One region of the Shewanella sp. FDAARGOS_354 genome, then DNA from elsewhere that is predicted to be linked to it. Evidence: predicted binding sites of a transcription regulator. Region 1 holds the regulator's gene; the other holds the start of a gene.
The links. The regulator MetJ, encoded in region 1, represses methionine synthesis genes. The targets are predictions, from matches to a motif close to TAGACGTCTAGACGTCTA.
Positions count from the first base shown of each region.

Region 2: the regulator MetJ is predicted to act here: its motif matches at 12,599-12,616, upstream of metH (methionine synthase).

Region 1 is NZ_CP022089.2:4,304,441-4,321,132, forward strand. Features, by position in the region: gene phsA (thiosulfate reductase PhsA) at 1-583, shown strand, start outside; gene CEQ32_RS19420 (4Fe-4S dicluster domain-containing protein) at 596-1,162, shown strand; gene nrfD (NrfD/PsrC family molybdoenzyme membrane anchor subunit) at 1,165-2,109, shown strand; gene CEQ32_RS19430 (sulfite exporter TauE/SafE family protein) at 2,284-3,027, opposite strand; gene metJ (met regulon transcriptional regulator MetJ) at 3,135-3,449, opposite strand; gene metB (cystathionine gamma-synthase) at 3,672-4,835, shown strand; gene CEQ32_RS19445 (bifunctional aspartate kinase/homoserine dehydrogenase II) at 4,847-7,240, shown strand; gene metF (methylenetetrahydrofolate reductase) at 7,489-8,382, shown strand; gene CEQ32_RS19455 (methyl-accepting chemotaxis protein) at 8,473-10,377, opposite strand; gene slyA (transcriptional regulator SlyA) at 10,597-11,070, shown strand; gene CEQ32_RS19465 (HlyD family secretion protein) at 11,079-12,152, shown strand; gene CEQ32_RS19470 (DUF2955 domain-containing protein) at 12,169-13,197, shown strand; gene CEQ32_RS19475 (c-type cytochrome) at 13,388-14,014, shown strand; gene CEQ32_RS19480 (c-type cytochrome) at 14,025-15,080, shown strand; gene CEQ32_RS19485 (Fic/DOC family protein) at 15,928-16,443, opposite strand.
Region 2 is NZ_CP022089.2:2,511,018-2,527,709, forward strand. Features, by position in the region: gene CEQ32_RS11415 (sensor domain-containing diguanylate cyclase) at 1-1,249, opposite strand, end outside; gene CEQ32_RS11420 (MAPEG family protein) at 1,632-2,015, opposite strand; gene CEQ32_RS11425 (cobalamin-binding protein) at 2,107-2,931, opposite strand; gene CEQ32_RS11430 (DUF2235 domain-containing protein) at 2,947-3,984, opposite strand; gene cobO (cob(I)yrinic acid a,c-diamide adenosyltransferase) at 4,132-4,755, opposite strand; gene CEQ32_RS11440 (cobyric acid synthase) at 4,771-6,396, opposite strand; gene cobU (bifunctional adenosylcobinamide kinase/adenosylcobinamide-phosphate guanylyltransferase) at 6,523-7,128, opposite strand; gene CEQ32_RS11450 (adenosylcobinamide-GDP ribazoletransferase) at 7,125-7,913, opposite strand; gene cobT (nicotinate-nucleotide--dimethylbenzimidazole phosphoribosyltransferase) at 8,021-9,073, opposite strand; gene CEQ32_RS11460 (FecCD family ABC transporter permease) at 9,218-10,357, opposite strand; gene CEQ32_RS11465 (ABC transporter ATP-binding protein) at 10,354-11,241, opposite strand; cobalamin riboswitch at 11,365-11,596, opposite strand; gene CEQ32_RS11470 (histidine phosphatase family protein) at 11,772-12,494, opposite strand; gene metH (methionine synthase) at 12,718-16,452, shown strand.

The DNA.
Region 1 (16,692 bases):
GCCGATTATGTTGCGTGAACCTAAAATGGTCGCCGAATTTACCAAGGCCTATGCCAATGCCAAACCTGCGGATGAAGACGGCACCTACGGCAGTTTACTCAGCTTTAAAACCCCAAGCGGCAAGATTGAATTGACCTCCGCCAAGGTTGAAGCCATGGCGCCAGGACGCGGCGTCATTAAATTCCGCGAAGTGCAGCTTAAAAAGCCAAATGAACTCTACTTTATCCAAGGTAAGGTGGCGGTGCATACCAATGGCGCGACCCACAATGTGCCCATGCTGGCAAATTTGATGTCGGATAACGCTGTATGGGTTCACCCAGATACCGCGAGCAAATTAGGTATCAGCAATGGCGACCCTATCCGCTTAACCAGCAGCGTAGGTACAGAGGAAGGTCATGCGTTAGTCACCCCGGGCATTCGCCCCGATACCGTGTTTGCTTATATGGGCTTTGGCTCTAAAAACAAAGAGTTGGTTAGAGCGACAGGCAAAGGTATCCACTGCGGAAACTTACTGCCCCACGTTACCGCATCTGTGTGTGGCATGACGGTACACACCACTGGCGTCACGCTGGCAAAACGCTAATTGGAGGCTCAAATGACGAAAAGATATGTGATGGTGCACGATGAGAACAAGTGCATCGGCTGCCAAGCCTGTAACGTGGCTTGCCGCAGTGAAAACGGCGTACCAGAAGGGGTGACCCGTTTGCAGGTGAGAGTCGAAGGGCCTTATGGCGAAATGCCTCATCTGCACTTTAAGTACCACAGAGTGTCGTGTCAGCAATGTGAAGATGCGCCCTGTGTGAAGGTGTGTCCAACGGGCGCGGCCTATGTGGGCGAAGATGGCATTGTCTCCATCCACGGCGACAAGTGTGTGGGTTGTATGTACTGCGTGGCGGCGTGTCCCTACAAAGTGCGTTTTATGAATCCCGAAACCAAAGTGGCTGACAAGTGTAATTTCTGTAAGGACACGCGTTTGGCCCGGGGTGAAGAGCCTGCCTGTGTGACTGTGTGCCCGACCGATGCCTTGGTGTTTGGCGATGCTAACGATCCACAAAGTGAAGTGGCCACACTGCTCAACACTAAGATCACTTACCAAGATAAGACCCATTTAGGCACTAAACCTAGGGTATATCGCGTTCCTACCAAAAGAGGGGGGATTTGATTATGAACAATACTTGGGGCGATATGGCGCAATATGATCCCGTCACTTGGCACTGGGTCATCGCCGTGTATTTGTTTATGGCGGGTTTATCCGCCGGAAGTTTGCTGATTGGCATTGGTTTGCGTTGGTTCAATCAAGAACAAACACAAGTTGAGAGCAATATCCTCAAGGCCGCGGCGATTATTGGCCCTGTGGCAATCAGCTTAGGCTTAGCTTGTTTAGTGTTTGATTTAACTAAGCCTTTCCACTTCTGGTTGATTTTAATTAACTACAACTTCCAGTCCGTTATGGCGATTGGGGTATTAGCGCTGCTGGCTTACTCACCCTTGGCATTTGCCTACGCGATTTTAGTACTGCGTGACGATTTGCCCAAGTGGGGCTTAGGTTTCCTCGCGCCTATCGCTAAGCTGCTGATGCCCTTTAGAAAGCTGATTGAAGTGCTATTGTTTGTCCTCGCCATTGGTGTGGGCGCTTACACTGGCTTCTTAATCTCGGCGATGAATGCCTATCCGATGCTAAATACTGCGGTATTGCCTGCACTGTTCTTGGTATCTGGTTTATCAGCGGGTGCGGCGGCCAATGCGGTGCTGGCGCTGGTGATGTTCAAAACCGATAGCCACGACAAGACCTTAGCTAAAATGCATGGCTTAGAGCTGCCAGTGATGGCCATCGAAATCATGTTCCTGTTTATGTTGTTCTGCGCCTTGTACTTTAAGGGCGGTGCGGCGGCTGCGGCGCTGGCATCACTCACCTCTGGCGTGTGGGCAAGCGTATTCTGGATTGGTGTCGTGGGGATTGGCTTTGGTGTGCCATTGCTGTTTATGCTGCTTCCCGCAGCGACTCGCCACACTAAGGGCGCAATGATTATGGTGGCCTGTGCCAGTTTAACCGGCGTGCTCGCGCTAAGACACTTTATTGTGTATGCGGGCCAAAGTTACCTGAGCTAAGTGATGTTAGCGAATGCTCTAACCCATGGCATTCAAACTAGCGCAACAAATATGAGTATTACTTTAATGCGATTAAGTGATACTCAAATGGGTTACAACACGCATCCCTGCAAGCAAAAAGCACCGTTAAACGGTGCTTTTTTATGGCTGCGATTGACTGCAATTGGCAGGAGGTTATTGCGGTAATAACTCAATCACTGATTTGACCGTGAGCACTAAGGCGCTGATAGCGCAGAGGGCTAAGGTCGCCATCTTGGTCTTATGTTTATCCACATTTCCCACCAGTTTGCCCGCCACGAGATAGCCTAAAAAGACCGAGGGCAATAGCATTAGCGACAGCCAAAAGTGCTTGATTTCGAGTAGGCCCGTCACCCCAAGAATCGCCAAGGCAATGGTCGAACTAAAGATAAAGAAGGCCGATAACGCCGCGCGAAACTGCGAAGCATCCTTACCCGCCAATAAAATCGCCATCGGAGGGCCACCAATGGCGGCGATATTGCCAAAGATCCCCGAGACGATTCCCGCGCCAAATAGCGTCGCTTTGTTCACCGGCAGGCTGAATTTATACAAACTGAGCACCACGGCAACCGTCACAATCGCGGCAATCGCCAGACCAAGAATCGGCTGCGGCGCAAACAGTAATAGGCTAGCACCGATAAAGCCACCGGGCACTCGACCGATGAGCGCGTATTGCAAGCCATTGAATTCTAAATGGCCGCGTTCACGCAATAGGGTGAGTAGCGCGATGGAAAATCCCATCACAATCACGGGGGCAGGCACTAATTGGGGATCGACGATATACAGCAGCGGGCTGGCGACCACGGCTAAGCCAAACCCAATTAGACTCTGGGTGAGGGCACCTAAAAACACAATCACAGACGCGATGGCAAGCGTTTGTGGATCGATCAAGGAGAACATAGGATTCCATCAAAACAAAATAGGGATCGTTACTTTAACCCACCACGCCTGATGAGCATTAACGATCCCTAATAATTAGTTACGGCAGGATTATGGACGCTTAAGCGTTATTCCATGTCTTCCCACTCGATCCCCATTTCGTCCATCAACCGCTTCGCTTCAGCGGGGATGCTGTCTGGGCACTCTTTCGACAGATCGGCATCATCAGGCAGAGGCTGGCCGGTGTAGGCATGCAAAAATGCTTCGCACAACAGTTCGCTATTCGTTGCGTGGCGCAGGTTGTTGACCTGACGACGCGTACGTTCATCCGTGAGGACTTTTAGCACTTTGAGCGGAATAGACACAGTAATTTTCTTTACTTGTTCATTCTTCTTGCCATGTTCAGCATAGGGGCTGATGTATTCCCCATTCCATTCAGTCATTGACTCACCTGTTATAACGCTAAATTCGGGGCAGATTTTAAACCCTTACAGATTACAGTCAAATTATTGCTACTATTTCTTAGCGATTGCAAACAGATTTCTTTATGTTTAGACGTCTAAGCGTCTTAACGCCTATTGACGATGCCACTGGGCTTAGGTACATTTAGACGTCCAGACATCTCTTTGCGAACTTAGGAGTTCCCGATGACCGCAGGCAAATTAGTGACCGAGCGTCAATTAGCCACATTGGCAGTGCGTCAGGGTATCGAAAGCGATACTCAATATGGCGCCGTGGTGCCGCCAATTTACCTGTCGACGAATTACGCCTTCGATGGTCATAAAAATCCTCGCGAATTTGATTACAGCCGTTCCGGCAATCCTACCCGCAGCATCTTAGGCGATGCCTTAGCTAAGCTGGAAAAAGGCGCAACCGGTGTGGTGACCTGCACTGGCATGGCCGCCATTACCTTAGTGACCACTTTACTGGGCCCAGATGATTTACTGGTGGTGCCCCACGATTGCTACGGTGGCTCTTACCGTTTATTCACCAACCTCGCGAAAAAAGGCCAATTTAAACTGCTGGTGGTCGATCAAACCGACAGCCAAGCACTTGAGCAAGCGATTGCCCAGCAGCCTAAAATGGTGTGGATTGAAACCCCATCCAACCCATTACTGCGGGTGGTTGATATCGAAGCTATTGCCAAGGCAAGCCACGCCGTAGGTGCGTTAGTGATAGTGGACAACACTTTCCTCTCGCCGATTTTGCAGCAACCGCTATTGCTCGGCGCCGATATCGTTATCCACTCCACCACTAAATACATTAATGGCCATAGCGATGTGGTGGGCGGCGCGGTGATCGCCAAAGACCCTCAACTCGGTGAGACCTTACATTGGTGGTCGAACACCTTAGGCTTAACCGGTTCTGCCTTTGACAGTTATCAAACCCTGCGCGGCCTGCGTACTTTAGCTGTGCGCATTCGTGAGCACCAAAGTAATGCCGAGCGGATTGTGGAGTTACTGAGTAACAGCCCCGTCGTGAGTAAAGTGTATTACCCAGGTCTTGCGGATCATCCCGGCCATGCCATTGCCGCCAAGCAACAAAAAGGTTTTGGCGCTATGCTGAGTTTTGAGCTTAAGGGCGGCGAGGCCGAAGTGGTCGCCTTTTTAGATGCGTTAAGTTTATTCAGCGTGGCTGAGAGTTTAGGTGGCGTTGAGAGTCTCGTAGCCGTGCCCGCGACCATGACCCACAGGGCGATGGAGCCGCAGGCGCGTTTTGAAGCTGGCATTAAAGACACCCTATTACGTTTGTCGGTTGGTATTGAAGATGCCGACGACTTAGTTGCAGATATTCAAGCAGGATTGGCCGCCGTAGCGGCTTGTCAGTAGAGGAATAATAGATGGCACGTTGTCACTTACATAAATTTGGTGGTTCCAGCTTAGCCGATGCCGATTGTTACCGCCGAGTCGCCCATATTCTGTTAACCCATGGCCATAGTGATGATCTAGTGGTGGTGTCTGCCGCGGGTAAAACCACTAACTTTTTATATAAATTATTGTCCCTGCGCGATAGCAACCAATTATGGCAAGAAGAATTACAAGTCCTTATCAGCTATCAGCAAGGCTTGATTGAGCAATTATTATCTAACGAGCAAGCGCGGGATTTACGCGAACGTTTAACCACGGATAAAGCTCAGTTAATCAGTCTATTATCTTTAGATGTACGCAACGATTACCAAATTAACCATGTGGTGAGTTTTGGTGAGCGTTGGTCGGCGCGCCTGATGGCAGCGCTGCTGCGTGAATCGGGCGTGGCCGCAAGCCATGTGGATGCCTGCTCGATTTTAGTGGCAGATGAGGCCGCCGTGCCGCAAATCCGTGTGCAAGAATCCCGCGCTAAAGTACAAGCCTTACTGGCCGCACACCCTAACGAGCGCCTAGTGATCACCGGTTTTATCTGCGCCAACGAGCGCGGTGATACCTTGCTATTGGGTCGCAATGGCTCTGACTTTAGCGCCAGCTTAATTGCTAGCCTTGCCGACATTGAGCGCGTGACCATTTGGACCGACGTTGAAGGGGTCTTTAACGCTGATCCAAACAAAATCAACGATGCGAAATTACTCAAGAGCATGTCCCTTGCTGAAGCGGACCGCTTGGCACGTTTAGGCTCACCCGTGTTGCATTCACGCACCTTGCAGCCATTGTTTAACACAGAGGTGAGTTTGGCTGTGCGTTCAAGCTACGCCTCCCATACCGACTTTACCCTGATTGCGCCGCACAGTTCCTCAGCGAGTGCGCCCGTGGTGACCAATCTAAATGCTGTGGTGTTATTTGGCTTTAAGATTGCGGGTGATGTCGCTAGTCTGCTCGAGCAATTGGTGGCGGCGGGATTAACGCCACTGGCCCATTGGGTATCGGCGCATCAACGGCTTGAGCTTGCCTATACCGCTGAAAACCAAAAACAAGTACAAAAATTATTGGATGCGCAGGCCGAAGCCCTCGGCATTAAAGATCTGCAAATTAATACCGAACTCGGTTTAGTGGCGTTGGTGAGTGCCGATGCCGAGCATTATCGCCGCAGCTTTGCCCGTTTACTGAGTCGCGATGCTAAGCCCTTGTTCAGTGGTGACTTAAGCCTGGTGACCTTAGTGCCACAGTCGCAGGTTAATCTGCTGACGCAAAAAGTGCATCGCCGCTGCGCTGGCCCGCGTAAACGTATTGGCGTATTGCTGCTGGGTGTGGGCAATATTGGCGAGGCGTGGGTGAAGCTGTTTAAGTCAGTTTCTCCCTCGTTAAATCAAGAGCTTGAAGCGCAAGTCGAGTTAGTCGGTCTGGTGACTTCCAGTAAAGCCCTGATTAAGTCTACGGGGGTGGATCTGGAAAGCTGGCAGCAGGAATTTGATACAGAAGCGACTCCTTGGCAGTACGAGCATCTATTTGAACAATTAGAACAACTTAACTGTGACGAACTGATTGCATTAGATATCAGCGCCAGTGCCAGTTTAACCCTGCAATATCCAGAATTTTTCGAGCGCGGCATCCATATGGTCAGCGCGAACAAACTCGCGGGTTCTGGCCCGCTGCCTTTTTATCGCGAGCTTAAAGAACAACTCGGTTATCGCCGTTTATTCTGGCGCTATAACGCCAGCTGCGGCGCGGGTTTACCTATTCAGCACGCCTTAAACGATCTGCGTAACAGTGGTGATAGCGTTGAAGCCGTGGGCGGGATTTTCTCTGGCACCCTGTGTTGGTTATTTGAGAATTACGATACCAGTAAACCCTTCTCGGAATTAGTGATTGAAGCACGTGGTTTAGGGATTACCGAACCCGATCCTCGGGACGATCTTTCTGGCCGCGATATGCAGCGCAAGTTGCTGATTTTAGCCCGTGAAATCGGCCTAGAAATCGAGCTTGAGGATATTGAGCTGCGCTCCCTAGTACCTGCCCATTTAGCGGATATTCCGTTGGAGCAATTCCTTGCCCGTATCGGTGAGCTAGATGATGAATTATTGCAGCAATATGGCGCAGCAGCGGAACAAAACAAAGTGCTGAGATATGTCGCCTCTTTGGATAATAGCGGCGCAGTCCTTAAAGCCGAGGTGGGATTACAGTGGATTGATGCGAGCCACCCCTACGCCAACCTGACGCCCGGAGATAATGTGTTTGTGATCCGCTCAGCCTTCTATCAAGGTAATCCTTTGATTATCCGAGGACCGGGTGCGGGCCGCGAAGTGACGGCAGCAGCTGTACAATCGGATCTAACACAGATCTGCCGCGATCTGCTGCAAGAATAGATTTAAATTCAAAAGCTTAAAGGACTCATTTGAGTCCTTTTTTATTGGCGAAGATAAGGACTAAAATCAAGGTGATCAACGAGGGATAAGAAAATGCCAAAAAGGGGGATTTTTTGGCTTGACTTAACAGCCAGTTTCTCTAGTATATGGACATATAGACGTCCAAACGTCCGTATGGATTAAACTACTGCATTAATAGTCGTACCAGTCGCGATAAGTGTCGCACTCGGGCGGTTGAGGAAATACACATGGCTTTTCATCACGCACAACATTCACATTCGCTAAACCAAAGTTTGTCTGAACTTAATGGCGATATTAATGTTTCTTTTGAGTTTTTCCCGCCATCAACCCCCGAAATGGAACAGATCCTGTGGAACTCTATTCGTCGTTTAGAGCCGCTGAATCCTAAGTTTGTGTCTGTGACCTATGGGGCAAACTCGGGCGTGCGTGACCGTACCCACGGCGTGATTGAACGTATTCAACAAGAAACCAACCTAGTTGCTGCGCCGCATTTAACCTTAGTGGATGCGAGTGATGAAGAGCTGTTAGATCTGGCAAAGCATTACTGGAAATCGGGTATTCGCGACATAGTGGCGCTGCGTGGCGACTTGCCTGCGGGCAGCCCAAAACCGACTCGCTTTGCGGTGGATCTAGTGCGCCTGCTGCGTTCAGTGGCCGACTTTGATATTTCGGTCGCCGCTTACCCAGAAGTGCACCCAGATGCGGCTAACGCTCAGGCGGATTTGATTAACCTTAAGCGTAAAATCGACGCCGGTGCGAGCCGTGCTATTACCCAGTTTTTCTTCGATGTGGAATCTTACCTGCGTTTTCGCGACCGCTGTGTTGCGGCGGGGATTGATGTCGAAATCGTACCCGGTATTTTACCCGTGACTAACTTTACCCAGTTAAAGCGTTTTGCGGGCATGACCAATGTGAGCTTACCAAGCTGGTTACATAAGCAGTTCGATGGCCTTGAAAATGATGCCGGAACCCGTCAGCTGGTGGGCGCTAACGTGGCGATTGATATGGTGAAAGTGTTGTCCCGCGAAGGGGTGAAGGATTTCCACTTCTACACCTTAAACCGTGCGGAATTGACCTATGCGATTTGCCATACCTTAGGGGTTCGCCCAAAGGCGGTATAACGTTAACAGCATAAAAAAACGCCGCTATTTAGCGGCGTTTTGTTTTGCTTGAATCCTAAATCCTAAATCCTAAATCCTAAATCCTAAATCCTAAATCCTAAACTGAGCGAGAAGTGTGGTTAAGCGCATCGACAACTGTGCTAACTCGTCTCCCGCCCGAGCCGTTTGCTCGGCACTCTCGGTGGCATTGGTCGTAATATCATTAATATTATTGACGTTTTTATTGATTTCTGCCGACACAGCACATTGCTCGTTGGCAGCGCTAGCGATTTGAATGTTCATTTGACTAATGGTGGATACGGCCTGGGTAATGGCTTCGAGCGCTTCCCCCGCCTCGTGCACCAACGAAACACAGTTTTGCGTGGTGGCGGTACTGGTATTCATGGTACTGACGGTGGATTTGGCACTCTGTTGCAAGGCTTCAATCATCTGCTGAATTTCGCTGGTTGAAGCTTGAGTACGGCTGGCGAGCGTACGTACTTCATCTGCCACCACCGCAAAACCACGGCCTTGTTCACCCGCACGGGCGGCCTCAATGGCGGCATTGAGGGCGAGCAAATTGGTTTGATCGGCAATATTACGGATAACGACTAATACCGAGTCAATCTGCGCGGTATTACGCTCAAGTTCGTTGATGGCCGTGGCGGCATGGGCTATTTCATCCGCCAGCAGACTTATAGTCGAAATGACCTTTTCAACCAGCAACTTACCATGTTCAGTTGACTCGCTGGCGTGGGTTGCTGCGTCGGCGGCATCAGTCGCATTGTGGGCAACTTCTTGTACTGTTGCCGCCATTTCATTCATGGCGGTGGCGACTTGTTCGGTCTCGAGGTGTTGCCGTTTTGCCATTTGCTGAGTTTCATGGGTAATGGCAGACATTTCTTCGGCCGATGTCGCCAGTAAGCTGGTGGAGTCTGATACTTGAGCAACGGTGGCGTGGATCTTTTCGGCAAAGCGGTTAAAGGCAAGTGCAAGCTGCGCGATTTCGTCTTTGCTCTTCACTTCAATCCGGCGGGTTAAATCGCCTTCACCTTCGGCAATGTCATTGAGCGCATTGGTTGTTTCGGCAATCGGGCGGGTAATACTCTTAGCGATAAACCAGGCAATGGCGGTGCCAATTAGGAAGGCGATAAAGCCTATCAAAATGAGTTTAAAGCGAATATCGGACATCGCTTGCTCAGAATGGCTTCTGTCCAGTGCAATATCCAGCACACCAAAGGTTTTGCCCGAGTAGTCTTTCATCCCATGACGATACAGGGCGTAGCTCTTGCCGTCTAAATCGATGGTACGAATCACTTCAGTACCTTGCATTACCTTGTTGAGTTCGCTGGAGGCGTTGGTGTCGGTGGTAAAAGTGCCACCAAAGGGGACAAAGTTGCCATCCTTAGGCAGCAAAAGAGTTATCTCTGCTTGGTAGGCATTTTTAAAATTGTCGAAGAAGGGCTGGCCAAATGACATACCAAACTCCACCGAGCCCGTATGTTGTCCTTGGTAATTCATCGGCACTAGGCCGCGGATACCTAAGCCTTCAACCCCGTATTCTAAACCGCTGAGGGGCTGCTTTTGGGTGTTGGTTTCGACAATGGTTTTACGGATTGCGGTGAGGTCATCACCAAATTTTTCAGGGCGATGCAGGCGTAAAAACGAGGTCGCGGGTGGGGTGTGAAACTGAAATTGCTGCACGGCAAAATCTTGTTTAAGGCGCGTAAATAGCGGTTGGGTGCGTTGAAGTAGTGCTTCACGGTCGCGCTCGGCAAAGTTACTTTGGATCTCAGGGGTTAATGAGATTAAGGTTGCCATCGCCTGTGCTCTTTGTCCCGATGAGACGATATTTGCTACCGCGGTTTCGTATAACTTATGTAATTCCCGTTGTTCAGACTCCCTTATTTGGCGACTGAATTCCGATAGCACTAGCGGCATGATAAAGCTCATCACCGCAAATAGCAGTAGGCTGATGCCTAACACTATCCGAGTGCTAATGTTTAAATTCTTCACAGTAAACCTCCCAGTATCCGTATGTCTGTCTAAATATCTTTTTGAATATTATAGAGATACTGCTTTTTATATTTGCGAGCGGGTGAACCTTTTTCAGTTGTTTTTCGGTTTTTTGCGGATTTCGTGGCAGCGTGCACAGATCTTTTCTGAGCAGAAAATATTTACTTAGCCTGCTAACTAAGTATAATGCTTAGCAGGCTAAGTAAATGAGTAAGCATCATGTATAAAGAACTCGAGCGCTTAAAGGAGTTATCCCTCGCGGAACATTTAGGTCGCCTGCACCGCTTATGGCGTACCGTGGCGGATGTGGAATTAGCACCACTTGGGTTAACCCATCCTCGATGGACCGCGTTGTGGAAGTTATTGCGTCTAGGTGACAACGTGAGCCAAAAGGTGTTAGCGGATGCGCTGGAAATTGAATTGGCTTCTTTGATGCGTACCTTAGGGCAACTTGAGGAGCAAGGTTTAGTCGAGCGTCATTGCTGCACTAAAGATAAGCGCGCCCGAATCGTGTCGCTAACACCCGCCGGTAAAGACGTATTAAAGCAAGTCGAAGCGCGGATTATCCATGTGCGCGGTGAATTATTAGCGGGCATTAGCGCCTCTGAGCTTGGCGAGTTTGAACGCATCATTAGCCTAATTAGTGAAAACGCCTTGGCCAAGTTGACCAAGAGCACAGATATTCTTGAGTGAGAAATAAGATGACACCGGATCAACAATTTGCCCGTCTTGTCAAAATCGCCATGCTCGGTTTTGTGGCCGTGTTTGGCTATTTTATGTTTGCCGACACTATGATGCCATTAACCCCACAGGCTATGGCAACCCGTGTAGTGACTAAGGTGACTCCACAGATCAGCGGCAAGATTCAAACGATTAATGTGAAAAATAACCAAGTGGTCGCCAAAGGCGATTTACTGTTTCAAGTCGACCCTGCGCCCTTTGAGTTGGCTGTGTCACATGCCAAATTGGCCCTAGAACAAGTGCGTCAGGATAATGCCGAACTTGATGCTGCACTCTTAGCCGCTAAAGCAGAAGTGAATGCGAGTGTGACGACTGCACAACAAAAACGCCGCGAGGCCAAACGTTTAGATGCACTTTATGCGACCCATGGCGTTTCGCAGCAGTTGCGTGATCAAGCCGATAGTGATGCGGACGCCGCCGAGGCGAATGTGTTAGCCGCTAATGCTCGCCTCGATAAACTCAAAGTGAGCCGTGGTCTCTATGGCGAAGATAACCTTAGAGTTCGCCAAGCGATGAATGCGTTAGAGCAAGCTGAGCTGAATCTGTCTTACACCCAAATCCGTGCCGACCAAGATGGAGTGGTGACCAACCTGCAACTTGAAGTGGGCAGCTTTGCCGCCGTGGGTCAGCCATTACTCGCCTTAGTTTCTGATAAATTGGATATTATTGCCGATTTTCGTGAAAAAACCTTACGGGGCGTGAATGCCGCTTATCCCGCATTAATCGCCTTTGACGGTGAGCCTGGTCGTTTGTATCACGCCCAAGTGAGCAGTGTCGATGCAGGGGTGAGTGCGGGGCAGTTTGATGCCAATGGTCGTTTAGCCGCGCCGCAGGAGTCAGACCGTTGGGTGCGTGATGCGCAGCGCTTAAGACTGCACTTAGTCTTAGATGACAGTGTGTCAGACAACAGTGCAATGAATAACCTACCCGCAGGCGCGCGTGCTACTGTGCAATTGCTGCCCGACAATACGCTGTTTAGCCTGCTAGCCAAGGTGCAGATTAAGGTCATTAGCCTGCTCCATTACATCTACTAATATCAAGGCAATTTGCATGTTGTTACGCCACAATCCATTAACCGCCAATGATTTACGCCAGTGTTTGCGCATTGCCACTGGCGGTACCATTGGTTTTACCCTGTGTAAGCTATTTGGTTGGAGTAATGGGGTGTTTTTTACTGTAACCCCAATGTTATTACTGGGTTTAGTCCCTGTGATAAGTGGCCATGCGGTAAGGCAATTATTGGCATCATCTGCCATTGCGGGGCTTGAAGTCGGCCTGCTCGGAGGCTTGTTCGGTAGCCACCCAGGCATGATGACACCGATTGTCTTCCTGCTGTTTTTGTATCGTTTTGCGGCGATGTCCCGCGGTAGCCTGTTTCTGTTTGGTGCCAATGGCGTGCTGAGTTTAAGCATTATGCTGCACTTTGCCAGCTATCCGGGCACAGATCTGAATGATCTGATTTTTAGTAACTTTTGGGCGACAGGGCTATCAGTCATCATCGCCTATTTAATGACTGCACTTTGGCCGGATGTTGAACCCCGCGCCGCCTATCAACCCGGCCCTAAGGCGCCGCACCGTATGCGCCATGAGGCGTTGCTCGGTGCCAGCATTGCCACGCTCTCTTTCTTAGTGTTTCAGATTTTCGATCTGCGTGATTCGATGTCGGCGCAGGCAACCACCTTGCTACTTTTATTCCCCATGCATTGGAACGGGGCGTTGGATTATGCCCGTAAACGTGCCATTGGTACCTTGCTTGGGGTGTCTTTTGGGGTGATGGTGCAACTCTTTCTCTACGATTGGTCAGGATTGTTGATCCTGATTGTGCCGCTGCTGTGGCTTGGCCTTATGTTGTTTGCACAGGCCCATGTGAAGGAGGCGAGCGGATCGGGTGTCGGTTTTGGCGCCATGACGACGTTAGGGATTTTGTTTGGGCAATATTTAACCCCAGGTAACGACTTAATTTTTAGTGCACTGTATCGGGTGAGCAGTATTTTTGTGGCGATAGTGGCGACGTTATTCCTCTGTTATCTGCTGCATAAGTTATTGAATAGCTTTGAAGCGACCCGATTTGGTTACTAAAGTGTTAATATTAGATTTTTTTAATGCTTGTTCCGCTTCCGTGCAAGGAGTATGGTGTTTTGATGCGTTTAGTGTGGGCTAAACGTAGAACGCACCACTCAATTATCTCTTTTTTAACGACCTTGTTTTAGCCGTTAACGCGGTTTTTCAAGCGTTTTCGTGTGACTCAAGGTTTGTTCAAGGATAGAAAATGAATAATAAAATTAAAATATTAGCCAAAGGCATCGCGCTCATTAGCGGCTGTGCCTTGACCTCTGTCGCCATCGCTAACACGGCAACTATCCCGCCAGCGGGACAAATCTGCGTGACTTGCCACGGCGTCGAAGGTGAGGGCATTGAGCCACTTGGCCCTCGCTTGGCCGGACTCTCAAAAGAATATATCACCACCCAATTACAACATTTTCAGGCAGGTGTGCGCCAAAACGCGACCATGATGCCGATGGCGATGACTCTGCAGGGTGATGGCATCGAGCAAGTCGCATCTTACTTCGCCGCCAAACCTCCTAAAACCGAGGTTAAGCCAGTGCTCCGCGGTACCCATGTCACCTTTAGTGACGATACCGCGCGCTTAGCTTACCAAGGCGATTGGTCACGCGGCTTACCCGCCTGTGTGACTTGCCATGGCCCCTCTGGATTAGGTGGCGGTTTGTTCCCGCGTTTAGCGGGTCAGCAGGCCAGCTATATCAAGACGCAACTGTTGGCGTGGCAAGCTGGTACTCGTAAAGGAGATGTGGACGCCATGATGGCCAATGTGGCTAACAAGCTCACCGCCGCCGAGGTGGATGCCTTAGCGAACTACTTTGCGAATATAAAATAAGGAGCCGGCCATGAAATCTTCAGCAATCTTATTACTGGTCGCCATGGGCGTGCTGACAGCTCAAGTACAAGCGGCGCAAGAGTTACCCGACAAGCAAGCGCCATTGCCCTCAGTGCCTAAAAATCCGGAACAAGCCTATCTTACACCAAGACCCTTAAGCGCGATTCCCGAAGGGGCCTTTGGCGATAAAATTCGCTTAGGTTATCAGCTATTTGTGAATACCCAGCAGTTAAGAGATAAGTATGTGGGTAACGAACTTAACTGTGCAAACTGCCATATGGATGCGGGCCGTAAGGCGAATGCATCACCGGTGTGGGGCGCCTATTTTGCCTATCCCGCGTATCGTAAAAAAGACGATAAAGTAAATACCTTTCAAGAGCGGATACAAGGCTGTTTTAACTATTCCATGAATGGTAAAGCCCCCGCTGCGGGCAGCCCCGAACTGGTTGCGCTATCGGCCTATGCCTACTGGTTAGGGATGAGTGGCTTGATGGATGCGGCTAACCTTGATGGCCCTGTGCCAGAAATCAGCGATGCCGAATTGGTTAAAGGCGCCAAACGTGAGGATTTTCCGCTGCCAGACGCCCTAGCCAAAGCCATGACAGTGGAGCAACGCGCGAATCTGCCCGGCCGTGGTTATCCTGAGATCCCAAAACCAGAACTGGCGTTCTCACCCGAGCGCGGTAAAGCCGTGTATACCGCCCACTGCCAAGCATGCCATGGCGCCGATGGTCAAGGCCAAGCGATGGCGGGCGTTTACTCTCTGCCACCACTGTGGGGCCCAATGAGCTACAACTGGGGCGCGGGGATGCACAGGGTCAATACGGCTGCATTTTTCATTTATGAAAACATGCCTTTCGGTAAGAGTATGCAGTTGACTAACCAACAGGCTTGGGACGTTGCCGCTTACATTAACTCCCATGAAAGGCCTCAGGACCCCCGCAATAAGGGCGATGTGAAACAAGCGCAGGAGAAATACCATAACGACAACGACTATTACGGTGTCGACGTCGATGGCAAAGTGCTTGGCACCGCCTCTTATCCGGTGTTTCCGAAAAAGTCGTAGTTGAGTCGCTTTGATTGAAGGTTCTCGCGGTGAAATGAAGCGAGTGAATTAGTTAGGCAGAAAGCCAGCAAACATTTAGCTTTGCTGGCTTTTTTATTGGTCAATTGTACTGACTAGCTTTAGGACTTACGTTGTAGGGGAATTCGTGTGTTTGCTGATATTAACCTATAGGTGAGTCATGACATTCGCTCACCGACTCGCAGCGAGTCCATCCGTGGATGCTCGACCGCCCCGTCCTTGGGGCGGACGGTCGTCTCGCTAATCACCATGACTCGCCTTTCGGGCATCAGCGTGGTCTGTTGATTTCAAAACCGATCTTGAATACATGAAACGTATCGAGGGAGTTGAACCCTCTCTACGTTTTCTAAGAAGCTGATTTACGTTGGTTTTTGGTCAAAGGAAACAAACTCTTGTTACACCTTACTGTATTTATTGATGGAAACAAGCTGAGGGTGCGTGAAAATTTGACTTAGTCCTGAAAATATCATCGTGTAGTATCTCAAGACAACATTTTGAAACTATATCAATTGTATCAACATCATCTAAATGTAGCATATTATTCAATTAAATAAGTAAGTTACCATAGGTCTAACTGATTTAAGCCATTCATAGCTGCATTGTCTAACCATTAAGACTCTAGCATTGATAATGGCGTTGTGTTGGTATAGGATCTGAAAATAACGTTATGAAAGCATCGGTGATTTTGATGAGAACTGAAAAGAGAAAAGTAACCAAAGCTATGATTTTTCGCTCAGTTGCAAGTTCAACGGCAATTGAGACAGGAAAATCAGTGAAATCAATAGAACACAAATTGAAAGCGAACAAGCAAAAGTTCGATTCGTTAACACTAGCAGTCTAAAATATCAGCAACAAGACGCTCCATATGTTGATAATCACCGCTTAATCCTGCATGAATTGAACGTATATAGAAATCCTTGTGCTTATCCCACAAGGAGTAATCTAAAAGCCCATACCCTGCTTCTTGACTCATATAGTCCATTAAGAGCCTACTAATTCTTCCATTGCCCTCTCGAAATGGGTGAATCAAAATGAATTCAACATGGATTTGAGCAAGAAAAGATACCAATTCTTCTTTATTGAAGTTTGCTATACTTGAAGCCTTTGATAGGTAGTCATTTTCGAAACTTTGAATTAAGCCATTCATATGTAGAGGTACAGCGAACTCAAAATCGTCTTTCCACATTCTAACATTTCTAATATTTCCAGCCCAAGAGTATACGTTGCCTAACCATTGACGATGCCAATCAATAAGAGTCTGAAAACTGAGATGAAATGCCAGATCATCATCTGAAAACACCTTTTCATAAAGTTTCATCAAAAGAAATGTTTCGACTTCATCCATTTCATTAATGTCTGTAATGTTCAGCTTGTTTAAGAGAACCCGATCGTTGGAGCCTGGTTGGTATTGGGTTTCTGCTGTGTCTAAGTCATATCTGGTCATCAAAAGGCACTTAAAAAGAAAGTTTGGTGTAGTGTAAGAACAGGTTGCAACACATAGCAAACAGTTCAAGATTTAATTAGCTGAATTTTACGATTTTTTATGCTTAGCTATATTAAATGGCTTGTTGTGGCTCAATCATTACATTGCTTT
Region 2 (16,692 bases), 1.8 Mb from region 1:
CACGAGTGAAAGTCACCGCCAAAATATCTGCGACACGTCGCAGCACAGAATCTCCAAACTGATGACCAAACTGATCATTTATCTGTTTAAAAAAATCGACATCAATCAGGACTAACACATAGGGCGGCTGATGCATTCCAAATTGATTAAGATCTTCATCAAATGCACGACGATTGCCTATATTCGTTAAGGGATCAAGCCTAAGTTTTAAATGTTGCGTTGCTAGTTTATTTTTAATTTTTCGCAGGCTTTTATCCACGAACCAAGATGAATTCACTAACTTATCTTCAGATAACACGCCATTTAACTGTTCAACTTCTAACTCAATTAATTTAAGTTCTTGTCTAAAAACTTTCATTAGTGACCTAGTTCCCATAGCGGCAACAATAAAAAATGCAGCAATAGGAAGTAATAGTAAAACAAGCTGTTCCACAAGTGCCTTTTGGAACCTAACTGCTGGCACATAAATACCTACTTCCCAATCAGCATAGGCTAAAGGTTTCACTAGCAATATGCCATTCAGTAAACCACTAACACAAACTAAAGATTGATTTGCAGAAACAGTATCGAACTGTAATAGCTCACCATTCACTACTGACAACATTTCTTGGCTTTGACGATCACGAATAAAAACTGAAATATTTAAATTGGTCGACATTCGCTCCAACACTTTATCCAAGGTATCAAGAGACATATCAACCAGCATAACACCAATAGGTAATCCACTGTCAGACAATACTTTTTGCCCAAGACTTAGTACTTTTTGATGGCTATTAAATTCCTCATAGGGACCGATCCAAACTGGGGCATTTGATTCAGATTTAAGAATATGAAACCAAGGTCGCGTCTCAGGATTAAAATCAGCGCTTTTTTCCCAATGAGGGTAGCTATCAATATGTCCATTTAAGGCATTATAAAAATAAATATAATGCTCTTCTTCCATTTTAATTTTATGCCCTACAGCCCAAACGGGATTAAATACAGACTCACCTGCAAGAATAGCATTCTGATCAAGCATAGAAATTAAGACTGAATGTTGCTTTTCATTTTCTTTAACTAGCTCATAGATATAGGTACTTTCAAGTACATTCAGTATTTCCTCATACCCCACCATTCTTAATCGAACATGGTTTTGATAATTTAACACTGCTATTAATAATGTAATAATCACAATCGCAATGCTGGCAAATAGAAATGCTTTAGTAAGTAAGTGATGTTGTTTTAGATGAGGTAATAAGGATGATGGCATCGTGTATCTAGATAAAGTAATTTGTACGAATACTAGGGGGATCATCCTCTCACTTCATTGATAGTTATCAAATTTGAAGATAAAAAACGTTAACATTTAAAGCTTTTAAACGCCGAAGCTTACAAAAAGAAAATAGTTTTATGAAATTGTTTAAACCACAAGAAACTGAAACAAAAATAACATGTTTTCAACCACAAAAATCAGCATGGATTTACATATTATCGACAAACGGTTGAGGCAGTTCATAATTCTTTGGCTGCCATACCAGCGTTTTTTATAAAACGATTAATTGATGCTGATTCGATAAAAAAATACTCAAATGCGACTCAAGATCACAACAACATTCCTAAGGTAAGCTCCACCCTCAAAGGGTTTACTCGGCTTAAAAAGCTTGAAAAAAGATCCCAAAGGCACTGAAAATCGCCACAAACCAAGAGAGGGATCGTAAGGTGCCTTTATTCAATAGATATAAAATCTGATACGCAAAGCGCGCCACAATATGCACAATGGCTAACCATTCGGCTGTAGGTGTCACCTTGCCGGTTGCGATGACAGTCAGCACCGCCAAGCCAAATATCAGCAGTGATTCAAACGCATTTTGATGCCCCGCTAACGCCCGAGCACCAAATCCAGTTAACTGCGCCTGCTGGCTGCGAGGATGATGGTTATCATAACCACCCGCTTTAGCCATCGCCCAGGCCACAGGACCTTTGGCTAAGTACGGCAATAACATGGCGACAAACAAACAAGTCAGTAGTGTATTCATAGGATTCCCTTATTGCTTAGAACAATAAATGCATATCAAACAGTGCGTTGTAGTGCTTATAACAGTGAATTTACTAGCAAAAGGCGATTGATTAACGTGCCTTATCTAAGGCATCGCAAACGGCCTTTACACCAAGTAAAGCTCTAGGCGTCGCGCGGTGTAATAAATCGGCATTTAATTGATAAATATGCTGGTTTTTAACGGCGGGGATTTCGGTCCATTTACGCCAATCAATCCCTTTAACATTGCCTTCTTCTTCGCTTTGTAAAATCACCTCGGGCAAGGTCAGTAGCACATTCTCAAGACTCACCTGCGGATAATCACTCGCCGCATCATAAAAGACATTTTGCCCATGGCACACGCCAATAATCTGCTGGATCCAACTGTTTTTCGCAACCGTCATTAAGGGCGTCGACCACAACTGATAAAACACTTTAGGCTCAGATTTAGCGGCGTTTTCATTGCGGAGTCGAAGCAGCTCGCGGCGATAATCCGTTGCCACTTGATTAGCCTGCTCCACATGCCCCGTTAATTGGCCTAACTCTTCAATTTCTTTGGCAACATCTTCAAGGGTGTTTGGGGAACTGCTGTACAGTTTAAAACCTAAGTTTTTGAGTTGGTTGATATCCTCGGCTTTATTGCCCGTATCCCACACCACAATCAGATCGGGATTAAGCTCTAATACGCGCTCAATCTGAATACCATAATAACCACCAATACTAGGGATTTTTTTCGCCGCTTCGGGATAATCCGCATAATCTGTGGCGGCCACAATCGTCTCTCCCGCACCAATGGCATAAAGCATTTCAACCGCGTGGGGAGACAACGCAATAATACGTTTTGCTGGCTCTGCGATAGCTGATATAGGTAACAGGGCAAGACTGACACCTAGGATAATAATGCGTCGAATTAACATGAAATTCCTTATGATTTAATCGATTAACTTTTCTGGCCAGCCATATTTTTCAAGGTAGGTCTGCAAGTTTTTAGGGCGATACTGAGGATCTTGATCCCAACGCACCTTGACCGAATGATGCAACAATACAGGCGCAACATTCGGGTCAAGCGCCCGCAAATACGGCTGCTTAATCCGATAAAAACTACGGCGTGAATCGTGCAGCGTCGCCAAGGGATTAGGGCGTAAACTGGCCATTAAATGTGGCTCGAGACTTAAATTAAACCGCTCAGCCTCAGCGATCATCCACTCAAGGGCATTATCTGACAATAAAGAGCCATCTTTATCCGGCTGATAACTGCCGCCAATATTGCTATGGGCGCCAGCAAACCACACTTGCTGCATATCCATATTGTCGCGTAATTGCCAGATAGTGGGCTCAAAGTCGCTGCGATGCTCGTCTATCGCCAAGGCATGGCGGGCAACACGCACATTGCGACCAATTTTAGTGTCGTAAAACTCATCTTTATCTTCAAATAAGCCGAGGAAGGAAATCGGGATCCCCATAGCGCCCACCGTATCCCACACCCCAACAAACTTAATCTCCCGTGATTCATGGCTGTGCTTTTGTCTAAACTCAACGGATTTATCGCCGCTTGGAGCAAAGGGCGCGCTGCTTTTTTTATAGTGGTCAAAGGCTTGTTGGATAAGCCTCGCATCGGGGCGCTTAAGAATACCGCAGTTATTGATAAGGCCACACAGGCAACGCACTGTGTATGCGCCTCGGCTAAAGCCAAAGAGATAAATCTCATCGCCAGGGGAGTAGTTCTGCACGATATAACGGTAACCATCCATGATATTTTTATGCAGCCCACGCCCTGTCGCGCCGCCAATCACTTCATCGTAATAGGAGCCCACACCCCAATCGTAAAACACCTGCTGGGGTTTTCCATCGGCCGCCATCGGGCTAATGGCCCGCGCCAGACGTAGCACATTGGTGGGAAAATCCACCTTAAGGTCTTTCTCGGGTCGATTCCAAGTACCGTCAGCACAAATCACAATACGTTTATTCATCGCATCATCCTTGAGTTATCCATGCCCACAAAAGCGCTCAATAGAACGCTAACGGATTTTATCTCGGAACAACAGCCTTAATTAGTGTTGAAGCACTGCTTACGGCGTTTGCTCACTCACCAAACTCACTAAGATTATTCACTCTGCTTAATAATCAAATCCAGGCTGCGCTTTAATGCCCGCTTCGAAGGCATGTTTAATGGGTTGCACTTCACTTACCGTATCGGCCAGCTCGATAATCGCTCGGTGGCAGGCGCGGCCAGTGATAATCACATGCTGCATAGATGGACGGTTTTTAAGTGCAGTCAGTACCCGTTCGACATCAAGATAGTGATAACTCACCATATAGGTCAGCTCATCGAGCATCACGCAATCAATGCTCTCGTCTTGCAGTAAAGCTTCAGCTGCTTCCCAAGCGACTAGGGCGGCTGCGGTATCCTTTTCTTTATCTTGGGTTTCCCAAGTAAAGCCTGTACCCATCACATGAAAACTAACGCCTGCGCCTTCAAGTAGATTACGCTCACCGCATTCCCAAGTGCCCTTGATAAATTGCACTACCGCCGCTTTTTTGCCATGACCCACCGCGCGGGCAACAGTACCAAAACCTGAGGTCGACTTGCCTTTGCCATTGCCCGTTAGGACTAACAAAATGCCCTTTTCATCCTGAGCGGCGGCAATTTTTGCATCAACCCCCGCTTTGAGTTTTTGTTGGCGCGCTTTGTGGCGTTCAGCCTTTAATTGTTCTTGGTTATTATCGTTTGCTGTTGTCATGGTTTGGTATTCATCCTACGGCTTAACTGATGCGGTTAAGATTGCCTGTAATTGTGGTAAATCTAGATGCTCGGCTAGTACATCAGCCAAACGATTCAACTGTTGTTCGCGAATTTCATTGATATCAATTGCTTGCGCATCTTCTAATCCCGCCCAGCGCAGAATTAACTGGCACGCCTCAGGGCTGTCGAATAGCCCGTGTAAATAAGTGCCTAGCACTTGCCCGTCCTCACTTAAGCAGCCGTCAGCAAAAGACTTTTCCGCCTGTTCATCGTAAGTTAGCTCATTGTTCAAGCGTAATGGTGCGCCCTTGGCGGCATCACTGGAGGTGAGATATTGGGACTCACCGCAGTGGATCTCATAACCTTTGACCGCCACAGTCTGCCCTAACAATCTCAACTCACCTGCGACGCTACGTAACTGCTTTTCGGCTTTAAATTGGGTGGTTATGGGTAAATAACCCAAACCTTGGCTAGTCCCAAGCACATCTTCTATCCCTAACGGATCGGCAATGCGCTCACCCAGCATTTGATAACCACCGCAAATTCCCAGCACTTTACCGCCGTAGCGCAAATGCTTAGCAATTTGCTTATCCCAGCCTTGCTCACGTAAAAAAGCCAAATCGGCTCGCACATTTTTACTGCCGGGTAAAATCAGCAGATCGGCGACAATATCTTGTGTCTGAGCTAAGGCTTGCGTCTGGAGTGACACATAATCAAAATCGATATCGGGATGAAGCCTGAGGGGATCAAAATCCGTGTGATTGCTGGTGCGTGGATATACCAGCACTCGCACTTTAAAACGACTCTTGGCCTGCTTAGTTGGCGAGTCAGTGAGCGCATCCTCGGCATCTAAGTGCAAATCATGCAAATAGGGCAGCACGCCTAATACTGGCTTTTGCGTATACGTCTCAAGCCAATCAATACCAGGCTGCAACAGGCTGATATCACCGCGAAAGCGATTGATCACAAACCCCTTTACCCGCGCCTGTTCTGACTCGGATAACAGCGCCAAGGTCCCGACCAAATGGGCAAACACGCCGCCTTTATCGATGTCGGCAATAATAATCACCGGGCAGTCAACCGCCTCGGCAAAACCCATATTGGCAATATCCCCAGCACGCAGGTTGATTTCAGCTGGGCTCCCCGCCCCTTCAACCACTATGGTGTGATATTGCTGACCTAGGCGTTCAAAGGAGTCCAAAACGGCATTAAGGGCCATGGCTTTATAATCTTTCGATTTTTCACCAAAAAAAGCCGAGGCTTCGAGTGTCGTTAACGCTTTACCCTGCACAATAATTTGGGCGCCCGTATCTGAACTGGGTTTGAGTAAAATCGGATTAAAATCAGTATGTGGCGCTAAATAACAGGCCGCGGCTTGCAGCGCCTGTGCGCGACCAATCTCGCCGCCATCAACAGTCACAGCACTATTAAGCGCCATATTCTGTGGTTTAAAAGGAGCGACGTTTACACCCTGACGGGCTAGCAATCGGCAAATTCCCGCCACCAACGTACTTTTACCCGCATCTGAGGTGGTGCCCTGCACCATTAATACTTTGGCGCCTTGGGACGATGTTTGAGGCAAACTAGCGGTTGACGTTTGATTGGTTGCCGTGGGATCTGCAACGTTATGTGAATGCATGGGCAAGGACATCACTCAATAGAGGAAATAAGATAAAAGGCGCTTCTTTTTATACGAACTAAATGCAAAAGCGGCTCAAAATAACATTCACAACTTGATTTAAATGCACCAGCTCATTTAAGAGCGCTAGCTCGATTTAAGCGTCAGCGGTAAACCCGCCACCACTAAGGTCACATTATCCGCAACAGCAGCAACATCTTGGTTTAACCAGCCAGCTTCATCCACAAATTGGCGACTCAGTTCCCCCAAGGGCACAATGCCTGAGCCTACTTCATTACTGATTAAAATCACCACACCTTCAAGTGTATTTAACGCACTGACAAAATCCGTTTTGGCCTGTCGCCAGTGGGCTAACACATCGTGTTGAGATGATGTCGCAAAAGCTAGGGCAAAATCTGATTCGGTCGAAGCTGGCTCAGCCTGTGGGTGGACAGCAAGTAATTGATTGGTTAACCAAAGCGTTAAGCAATCCACCATAATCACCCGCCCCGGCTTAGCTAAATGCTTAAGCTTGGCGGTTAATGTCAAGGGTTCTTCAATCAACTGCCAGTCGATATCGTCCTTGGCTCGGCCATCTTGATGTAAACGGATCCGACTGGCCATTTCAGCATCGAGTGCCTGCGCGGTTGCAACGTAGCAGGCATCGAATCCTAAAGCCGTATACTGGCGTACTAAGGTTTCACCGTAACGGCTCTTACCGCTACGAGCGCCGCCCAGCACTAAATGGATCACAGAATGCTACCTACAACGAGCAGCACGAAGTAACACACAATTTCACAAATTTGCTGCGCAGCGCCTAAGGTATCGCCTGTATAGCCGCCAATTTGACGTCTAAAGATCACCACGATCAAACGGCGCAATCCGATCATAATCAACAACAGCGACAGTGCAGCAATCCCCTTTAACACCAACAGCACTAACACACCACTGGCGATCAAAATAAATAGTTCATTAATGCCTTGGTGCTGCGCTAACGGCTTAGATTTACTGGACTCATCATCGCGCACATATTTTTCGGTGAAAATAAGGCTCGCGGCCACGACTCGACTCACAGTATGGGCGACAATCATCGCCGAACCAGCAACCACAGGGTCATAAAGCGCTAATTCCACCAATAATTGCCATTTAAGCATCAAGACAATAATCAAGGCCAAGGCACCATAACTACCAAGGCGCGAATCCTTCATAATGCGCAGCTTGTCTTCAGCCGTCCAACCGCCACCAAACCCATCGAAGGTATCGGCTAACCCATCTTCGTGGAAACCGCCCGTTAACAGCACGCCCGTTAACATCGACAGCAATACAGACACCCCAGCGGGTAACCAATTTTGAGTCAGCCAAAAAACGATGGCGCTTAACAGTCCCACCAGTAAACCCACTAAGCCAAAGTAACGACTGGCTTTATTGAGTTTATCGGCATCGACTTCGACCCATTTGGGCATAGGAATACGGGTAAAATAGCCCATGGCCACAAAAAATAAATCTATCTCTTTGTGCCAGCTTTCGCGTTCTGACATAAAGCATCCTTAGTGAATACACACTTGCAGCAAGGTTTAAAGTTAAAACGGTTAGCTAAAAGTTATTATTTTAAATTAAGTTAAATAAATAACTTAGCAGGGCTACATCATACAACAGCCTCAATCCCTGCATCACTAAAACTCGCCATTTGATTGTAAAAATTTACTGCGGCTTGAATTAACGGCAATGCTAAAGCTGCCCCCGTGCCTTCACCTAATCTAAGCCCCAAAGATAACAAGGGTTTAGCTTGCAAATATTCCAACATACGTTGATGGCCTTGCTCCTCGGAGCAATGGGCGAAAATCAGATAATCCCGCACATTAGCATTGATCGTCACCGCGACTAATGCGGCGGCGGTCGCAATAAAACCATCCACAACTACCAACATCTTGCGCTCAGCTGCAGCCAGCATGGCACCAGTCATTTGCACAATTTCAAACCCGCCAAGACAAGCAAGCACTTGTTTTGGCCCACTAAGCGCACTTTGATGCGATAGCAACGCCAGTTCTACCAAGGTTAACTTACGCGCTAAAGTGTCGCTATTAATGCCTGTACCGCGCCCCACACAGTCAGCTACATCTAATTGCATAATCGCCGCCATAATTGCCGCGGCAGAGGACGTGTTGCCAATCCCCATTTCACCAAACGCAACCAGATTACAGCCTGCTTGATGGTGACGCTCAATAAGCTCGCGCGCCATATCAAAGCCCTTATCCACACTCGTTAAAGGCATGGCTGGCTCCAAATGAATTGCAGCAGTACCCGCGCCAAGACGTTGATCGATAATCCCTTCTAGCCCCTCAACGGGTGTCAAAATACCGCAATCGATCACTTCAAGCGTAAAACCTAATTGGCGACAAAACACATTAATGGCCGCGCCGCCGTGGGCAAAGTTTTGCACCATTTGGTGGGTGACTTCACTTGGGGCAATCGAAACCCCTTCAGCGGCAATGCCGTGATCCCCTGCAAATACCAACATGGTCGGTTTGACTATCTGCAATTGTTGTGGCCCTTGAATGCGAGCAATTTGTAATGCTAAGGATTCGAGTTGTCCCAATGCACCTGGCGGCTTGGTCTTAAGATCGATTTTTTGTTGAATAACCTGATCCTGCGCTTTACTCACAGGCTCGATTTGAAATGACAGGCTTGATTGAGACATTCACACTCCAGTGACTAATTCGATTTCAATAACTCGTTCGATTTCAATAACTCGTTCGATAACAACTACGACGCATACAGCGGCTATTTTCCATACGCACTTAGTACTAAATTAGCTAATCCTCTGCGAAAAACGCGAGTTCAATTAGTTGCGCCGACGCAAAATCAGCAAAAAGAAAAAACTACCTATCGAGGCGGTGATAATACCAACGGGCAGTTCTTGATTACCCAGTAAACATCTCGCGAGCACATCAATCCACACCATAAACAAGCCGCCCACTAACGCGGTGAGCAAAATGGGCTGACGCCCGGGAAATAACAAGCGCACAGTATGGGGGATCATTAATCCAACAAAACCTATGCCACCACAGGTCGCCACTAAAACGGCGGTAATTAGCGAGCAGAGCAATAACATATTGAGGCGTAATTTAGGTACATTCACCCCTAAGGTGTGAGCCGTTTCATCCCCCGCCTGCAGGGCCATAATCTGCCGCTTCCAACCGAGGATGATAAAAAAACTTACCAATACAACGATGGATGGCAAAATTAAGAGCGGCCAACTGGCCTTAGCAAAACTGCCCAAACTCCAAAAAAGCACTGATGCCGTGGCCTGCGGGCTGGCAAAATACAACAGCAAGCTGGTTAATGCGCCAAACATAAACGATGTTGCCACCCCAGAGAGCAGCATGCGCTCAACTTGGCTGTTGAGCCCAAGCCCTGACAACGCGAGAACAATAAGAACGGATAAACTGGCACCAATAAAAGCGCCGAAAGGCAAACTAAACCACAGGAGCCCAGCAAACATTCCCGAGCCACTAAAAATCCCCGAATTGGCAATAACGCCAGCATTACCGAATAGACCAGAGCCAGTAAACAAGGTCAGCATCACCACAGCGCCAAAGGAGGCACCTGAACTGATGCCAAATAAATAAGGGTCAGCAAGGGGATTGCGAGTTACGGTTTGCAGCACACTGCCCGCTAAAGACAGCCCCGCCCCCGCCACAAACGCGAGCAATATCCGTGGCAACCTTAATTCCATCACAATCCGCTCCGTCATCGAGGCGGTAGTTGACGCACCGTCGTTGGCGAAAAATTGATTGAATAATTTAATAAACACATGCAACACATCTAAAAAGCTGATATTTGCCGCGCCAAAACTGGCGGCCGCAATCGGGGTCAGCAGGGCAAAACCCACCAAGCCAAGAATCAGCCATTGCTGGCGGGTTAATGGCGTTAAAATATGGGTTAAAGGATTCATCATTATCAGCTTAAACGTGTGAATCATGGCGTGTTTATCTCCCCGTTGATGTTATGGGGAGCGGATACAACCACATCATCCGTCGGTGATTTTTGATAACCATAAAAGTAATTAATTAAAGGATTGGCATGTTGTGGATGGGGCATCACTTGAGCGCAAACACCAAAAACTTGGGCAATGCGCTCCTCTGTTAATACCTCACTCGGCGTGCCCATGGCGCTCACTTGCCCCTTATCCAGTAGCAGCAAACTATCACACAGGGCACTTGCTAAATTCAGATCATGAATAGAGGCAATGACACTAATGCCAAGGCTTCGAACCAACTCCAAAATTTGTATTTGATAGCGCACATCGAGGTGGTTTGTGGGTTCATCTAAAATCAGTAACTGAGGTTGTTGCACGATAGCGCGGGCAATCAGTGCCCGTTGTTTCTCACCGCCGGAGAGCCTTTCATATTGCTGATAGCGCTTATGGCTAAGACCTACCTTTTCAAGCGCCTTGATAATTTTTTCACTATCACCGCTGGAATTAGTATCGAACATCCCTTTGTGGGGCGTGAGCCCCATAGCAACGAGTTGCTCTGTGGTCATATCAAAATAGTGCGGCGTATCCTGCTGCACCACAGCTACTTTGCAGGCAAATGCCTTGGGCGAAAGCTCGTTAATGTCCTGCGAAAACAAACTGATTTGCCCCAGAGTTGGGCGAATAAAACGATATATACAACGCAGTAAACTGGATTTACCCGCACCGTTAGGGCCGATTAATCCCAGCATTTCACCGCGTTGTAGGGCAAAGTTAATCCCTGAAAGAATGGTTTTGCCTTCGATGGTCCAACTTAATTGGCTGACATTGAGTGCCACATTAGCTAGCACCGCCGAAGATTGCACATCTGTTGACGTGGAAGGCTTCATTTAAAGCAGCTCCCACAGGCATATTTTGTACCCAAACCCAGTAGCACCATGGGCCACAGGGCGAAACGTATCAATATCATTTTCTGCTCCCTCGAGTCACCCGCTCGAGAACTAAGGCTGCACGCAGCGAAAACAGAAATAGGCAGGTCTCCTGACTTGTAGCAAAGAAGGTTCTAGGTTCTAGGTTCTAGGTTCTAGGTTCTAGGTTCTAGATTCTAGGCTCTAGATTCTAGGCACTTCTTTTAACTACTCACAGTTGCGGGTACAGTTCGGGCTGGCTGATGGGCAGCACCCCGATTCCCTATTATGTTTGGGTTGATCCGGCGTTTATAACGACTATTGCCTTAAGCGAATAGCGCAGGATAAAGCGAAATTCCCAACACCTATTTCTGCGACATTTAAACTTAGCGAACACCATGTGCTATCTCGCTCAAACGTCAGGGAAAAGCATTATCCTATATCTTGCTCATTAGGCAATGCAGTTTAAATCAGAAAATGTTCATCATCCCATTTAGCATGAGATTTCAAACTCAATCAGCATGGCCCGATGGCCAGTCTAAGCGCCAGTATCGAGTCCCATGTTTATCTTCGAGTACATTAATCGTCACCACCGCGGCAACCGGTAAAGTCAGTTGACTGTAAAACCCTACCGTTCTCACCGCCCCCAATGCTCTTGCCATTAAATGACGGATCACCCCGCCGTGGGTCAAAACCCAGATATTGGCTGTGGGTGCATCGGCATTACACTCGCCGTGGGCCTGTTCATCATCCAACGCCAGCAGGGCAAACTCTTTATTGAGGATCTGCTCTATTGCGCCATCGATACGAGCCTCAAAACTTGCCATCGTTTCACCATTGGGCGGCGACACGGTCCAAGGATCTTGCCAATAGGCCGCCATGCGCTCGCCATCCTGTTGATATAACTCATCGAGTAAGCGACCATCCCAATCGCCAAAATCCATTTCTTGTAGATCCTCCAGTAGGTTGACCTCAAGCGGCGAAGGCGTTGGTGCAGCTAAATGTGAACTCTCAGACAAGCTGGAATGCGGCTCCAGCGCCAACTCCTTGGCAAATTCAGCGCAGCGCCTTGAGGTGGAGCTGTAAATACCGTGGCATTCACTGGCCTGCAAAGCGACTGCTGCCAACATCTGCCGCCAGCCCTTCTCGCTCAGTGGAACATCGACTCTGCCACGTAAAATAGCCCCGCCCTCGCATTCCCCATGGCGTAACAGTAATAAGCGAACTTGTTTCATATATGCCTTTTAAAAATCTTAGGACCTAAACTCTAGATTCTAGATTCTAGATTCTCGCTCCTAATGACTTTCACCTTGCCCTGACAATCCGATGTCGCGTATTATGGACGTCTATACGTATAAATGTCCAAACCATAACGAACGACATTCAATAATAAAATGCAATTTACCGCAGAATTGCATATTTTTGGACTCAACTTAGCTGTAGTAAAGGTAATCATTTATGGCGATATCTCTCCATCGAGCCAGCCAAACACTGGCAGACATTCGCAACCAGTTGTCAAAGCGCATTCTGATTTTAGACGGCGCCATGGGCACTATGATCCAAGGCTACAAGCTAGAAGAAGCCGATTACCGTGGCGAGCGTTTCAAGGATTGGCATACCGACGTTAAGGGCAATAACGATCTTTTAGTGCTCACGCAGCCACACATCATCAAACAAATTCACACCGACTACCTATTAGCCGGTGCGGATATTATTGAAACCAACACCTTTAACGCCACAACTATCGCCATGGCCGACTACGATATGCAGTCGCTGTCCGCCGAAATTAACCGTGAAGGTGCGCGCCTCGCCCGTGAGGCCTGTGATGAAATCGAAAAAGCCACGGGTAAACCACGTTATGTCGCCGGTGTGTTAGGACCCACTAACCGTACCTGCTCTATCAGCCCCGATGTTAACGATCCCGGATATCGTAATATCCACTTTGATGAGTTAGTGACCGCTTACTGCGAATCGACCCGCGCCCTGATTGAAGGCGGCGCCGATATCATTATGGTCGAGACCATCTTCGATACCTTAAACGCTAAGGCCGCATTATTTGCCATCGAAACCGTGTTCGATGAACTCTTTGGCGCTAACTCGCCAGCACGTTTGCCAGTGATGATCTCCGGCACTATTACCGATGCCTCGGGCCGAACCCTTACCGGACAAACCACCGAAGCCTTTTATAACTCCCTTCGCCATATCAAGCCGTTATCTATCGGCCTTAACTGCGCCCTTGGGCCAAAAGAGCTGCGTCCCTACGTTGAAGAACTGTCACGCATCGCCGAATGTTATGTGTCGGCGCACCCTAACGCGGGTCTACCAAACGAGTTTGGCGGTTACGATGAAACCCCAAAAGACATGGCCAGCGTTATCCAAGAATGGGCCCGTGAAGGCATGCTCAACATTATTGGCGGCTGCTGTGGTAGCACACCCGAGCATATTAAGGTCATTCGCGAAGCGGTGGAACCGTTTGCCCCGCGCGTATTACCCGAGATCCCCGTCGCCTGCCGTTTAGCAGGTTTGGAACCGCTCACTATCGACGCCCAAACCCTGTTTGTGAACGTGGGTGAGCGCACCAACGTTACTGGCTCGGCCAAATTTTTAAAGCTGATCAAAGAAGGCAAGTTCGAACAGGCGCTCGATGTCGCCCGTGAACAGGTAGAAAGCGGCGCGCAGATCATCGACATCAACATGGACGAAGGCATGCTCGATGGCGTGGAGGTGATGCATAAGTTCTTAAATCTTATCGCCTCTGAGCCAGATATCAGCCGCGTGCCGATTATGATCGACTCCTCGAAGTGGGAAGTGATTGAAGCGGGCCTCAAATGTATTCAAGGCAAGGGTATTGTTAACTCTATCTCCCTCAAAGAAGGCGAAGAGAAGTTTATCGAGCAGGCAACCCTCGTTAAACGCTACGGCGCGGCGGCCATTATTATGGCGTTCGACGAGCAAGGCCAAGCCGATACGAAGGCGCGCAAAGTCGAAATCTGTACCCGCGCCTACCGCGTGCTGGTCGATAAGGTCGGCTTTCCGCCCGAAGACATTATCTTCGACCCGAACATCTTCGCCATTGCCACGGGTATCGATGAGCACGATAACTATGCTGTCGATTTTATTGATGCCATTAAAGAAATTAAGGCCACCCTGCCCCACGCGATGATTTCGGGCGGGGTATCGAACGTGTCGTTCTCCTTCCGCGGTAACAACCCAGTGCGTGAGGCGATTCACGCAGTATTCCTGTACCACGCGATTAAAGTCGGTATGGATATGGGGATTGTCAACGCGGGCCAGTTAGCGATTTTTGACGATATCGACCCAGAGCTTAAAGTACGGGTCGAGAACGTGGTGCTCAACCTGCCTTGCCCGGTTGAAGGCTCGAGCAATACCGAGCAATTGCTTGATATTGCTGAAAAATTCCGTGGCGATGGCTCAAGTGCCGCTAAAAAAGAAGATTTAGAATGGCGCTCATGGCCAGTTAATCAACGTCTCGCCCATGCGCTGGTGAAAGGCATCACCGAATTTATCGACGAAGATACTGAAGCGGCTCGCCAAGCTGCCTCCCGTCCGCTGGATGTGATTGAAGGCCCGCTAATGGACGGTATGAATATCGTCGGCGACCTGTTTGGCTCGGGTAAAATGTTCCTGCCACAGGTGGTCAAATCCGCGCGGGTGATGAAAAAGGCCGTGGCCTACCTCAATCCCTTTATTGAAAAAGAAAAAGTCGCAGGTCAGTCGAACGGTAAGATTTTGATGGTGACCGTAAAAGGCGATGTGCACGATATCGGCAAGAATATTGTCGGCGTGGTGCTTGCCTGCAATGGCTTTGAAGTGTTCGATTTAGGCGTGATGGTGTCAGTAGAGCGCATTCTTGAGGCGGTGAAAGAACACAATATCGATATTATCGGCATGTCAGGGCTTATCACCCCAAGCCTCGATGAGATGGTGCACAATGTGAAAACCTTCCACCGTGAAGGGCTCACCATTCCAGCGATTATCGGCGGCGCTACCTGCTCGAAAATCCATACTGCGGTGAAGATTGCGCCGCATTATCCCCATGGCGCGATTTACATTGCCGATGCCTCGCGCGCAGTGCCTATGGTCAGCAAGCTAGTCAGCAATGAAACTCGCCAAGCGACCATTGATGAAACCTACGCCGAGTATGACGATATGCGCACCAAGCGTTTATCCCAAGCTAAGCGTAAGGAAATCGTCTCGCTAGAGGCCGCCCGTCAAAACCGCTGCCAGCACGATTGGGCCAACTACACCCCATTCAAACCTAACGTGCTCGGTCGCCAAGTATTTGAAGACTATCCATTAACCGATTTAGTCGACCGCATCGACTGGACGCCCTTCTTCCGCGCATGGGAGCTGCACGGTCATTACCCTGAAATCTTAACCGACAAAGTAGTCGGCGTTGAGGCGCAAAAGCTGTTCGCCGATGGTCAGGCGATGCTTACAAAAATCATCGAAGAAAAATGGCTCACCGCCAAGGGCGTGATTGGGCTATTCCCCGCCAATACCGTCAACTTCGATGATATTGAGCTGTACACAGATGAGACTCGCACAGAGGTTGAGCTGACCACCCATCACCTGCGGATGCAACTTGAGCGGGTCGGTAACGATAACTTCTGTCTGGCCGATTTTGTCGCGCCCAAAGACTCAGGCGTTGCCGACTATATGGGCGGCTTTGCGGTTACCGCAGGCCATGGGATTGATGAGCATATCGCCCGCTTTGAGGCGAACCATGATGACTACAACGCCATTATGCTCAAGTGTTTAGCCGACCGTTTAGCCGAAGCCTTTGCCGAGCGGATGCACGAGCGCGTACGTAAAGAGTTTTGGGGTTATGCCGCCGATGAGCAGCTCGATAACGAGGCGTTAATTCGCGAAAAATACAAGGGCATTCGCCCTGCACCGGGTTACCCCGCTTGCCCGGATCACACCGAAAAAGGCCTGTTGTGGGAACTGTTAAAGCCGAATGAAACCATCGACTTAAACATTACCGAAAGCTACGCCATGTTCCCTACCGCCGCAGTATCGGGCTGGTACTTTGCCCACCCGAAATCCCGCTACTTTGGCGTGAGTAATATTGGTCGCGATCAGGTGGAGGATTACGCGAAGCGTAAAGGGATGACTGTTGCAGAGACGGAGAAGTGGCTAGCGCCAGTGCTTGACTATGATCCCGAGTAATCGGGATTTAGATTACGCTAACGCGGTTTGAGATCTAAGATCGGTCTTGCGACCGAAAAGGTCGTGGGGCTTCACCCCACACCCGATGTTGCTGGTTCGTTTTGCATTGCGAACTAGCAACCATATCGCTGTAAGGTGATGATGTAACTCATTGCCTGCCGCAGGCTTTAGCACTGTTACCCCAGTGACACGCCGTGCATACATCCTTGTAGGCTCTACTAAAACATCCATGTTTTAGAA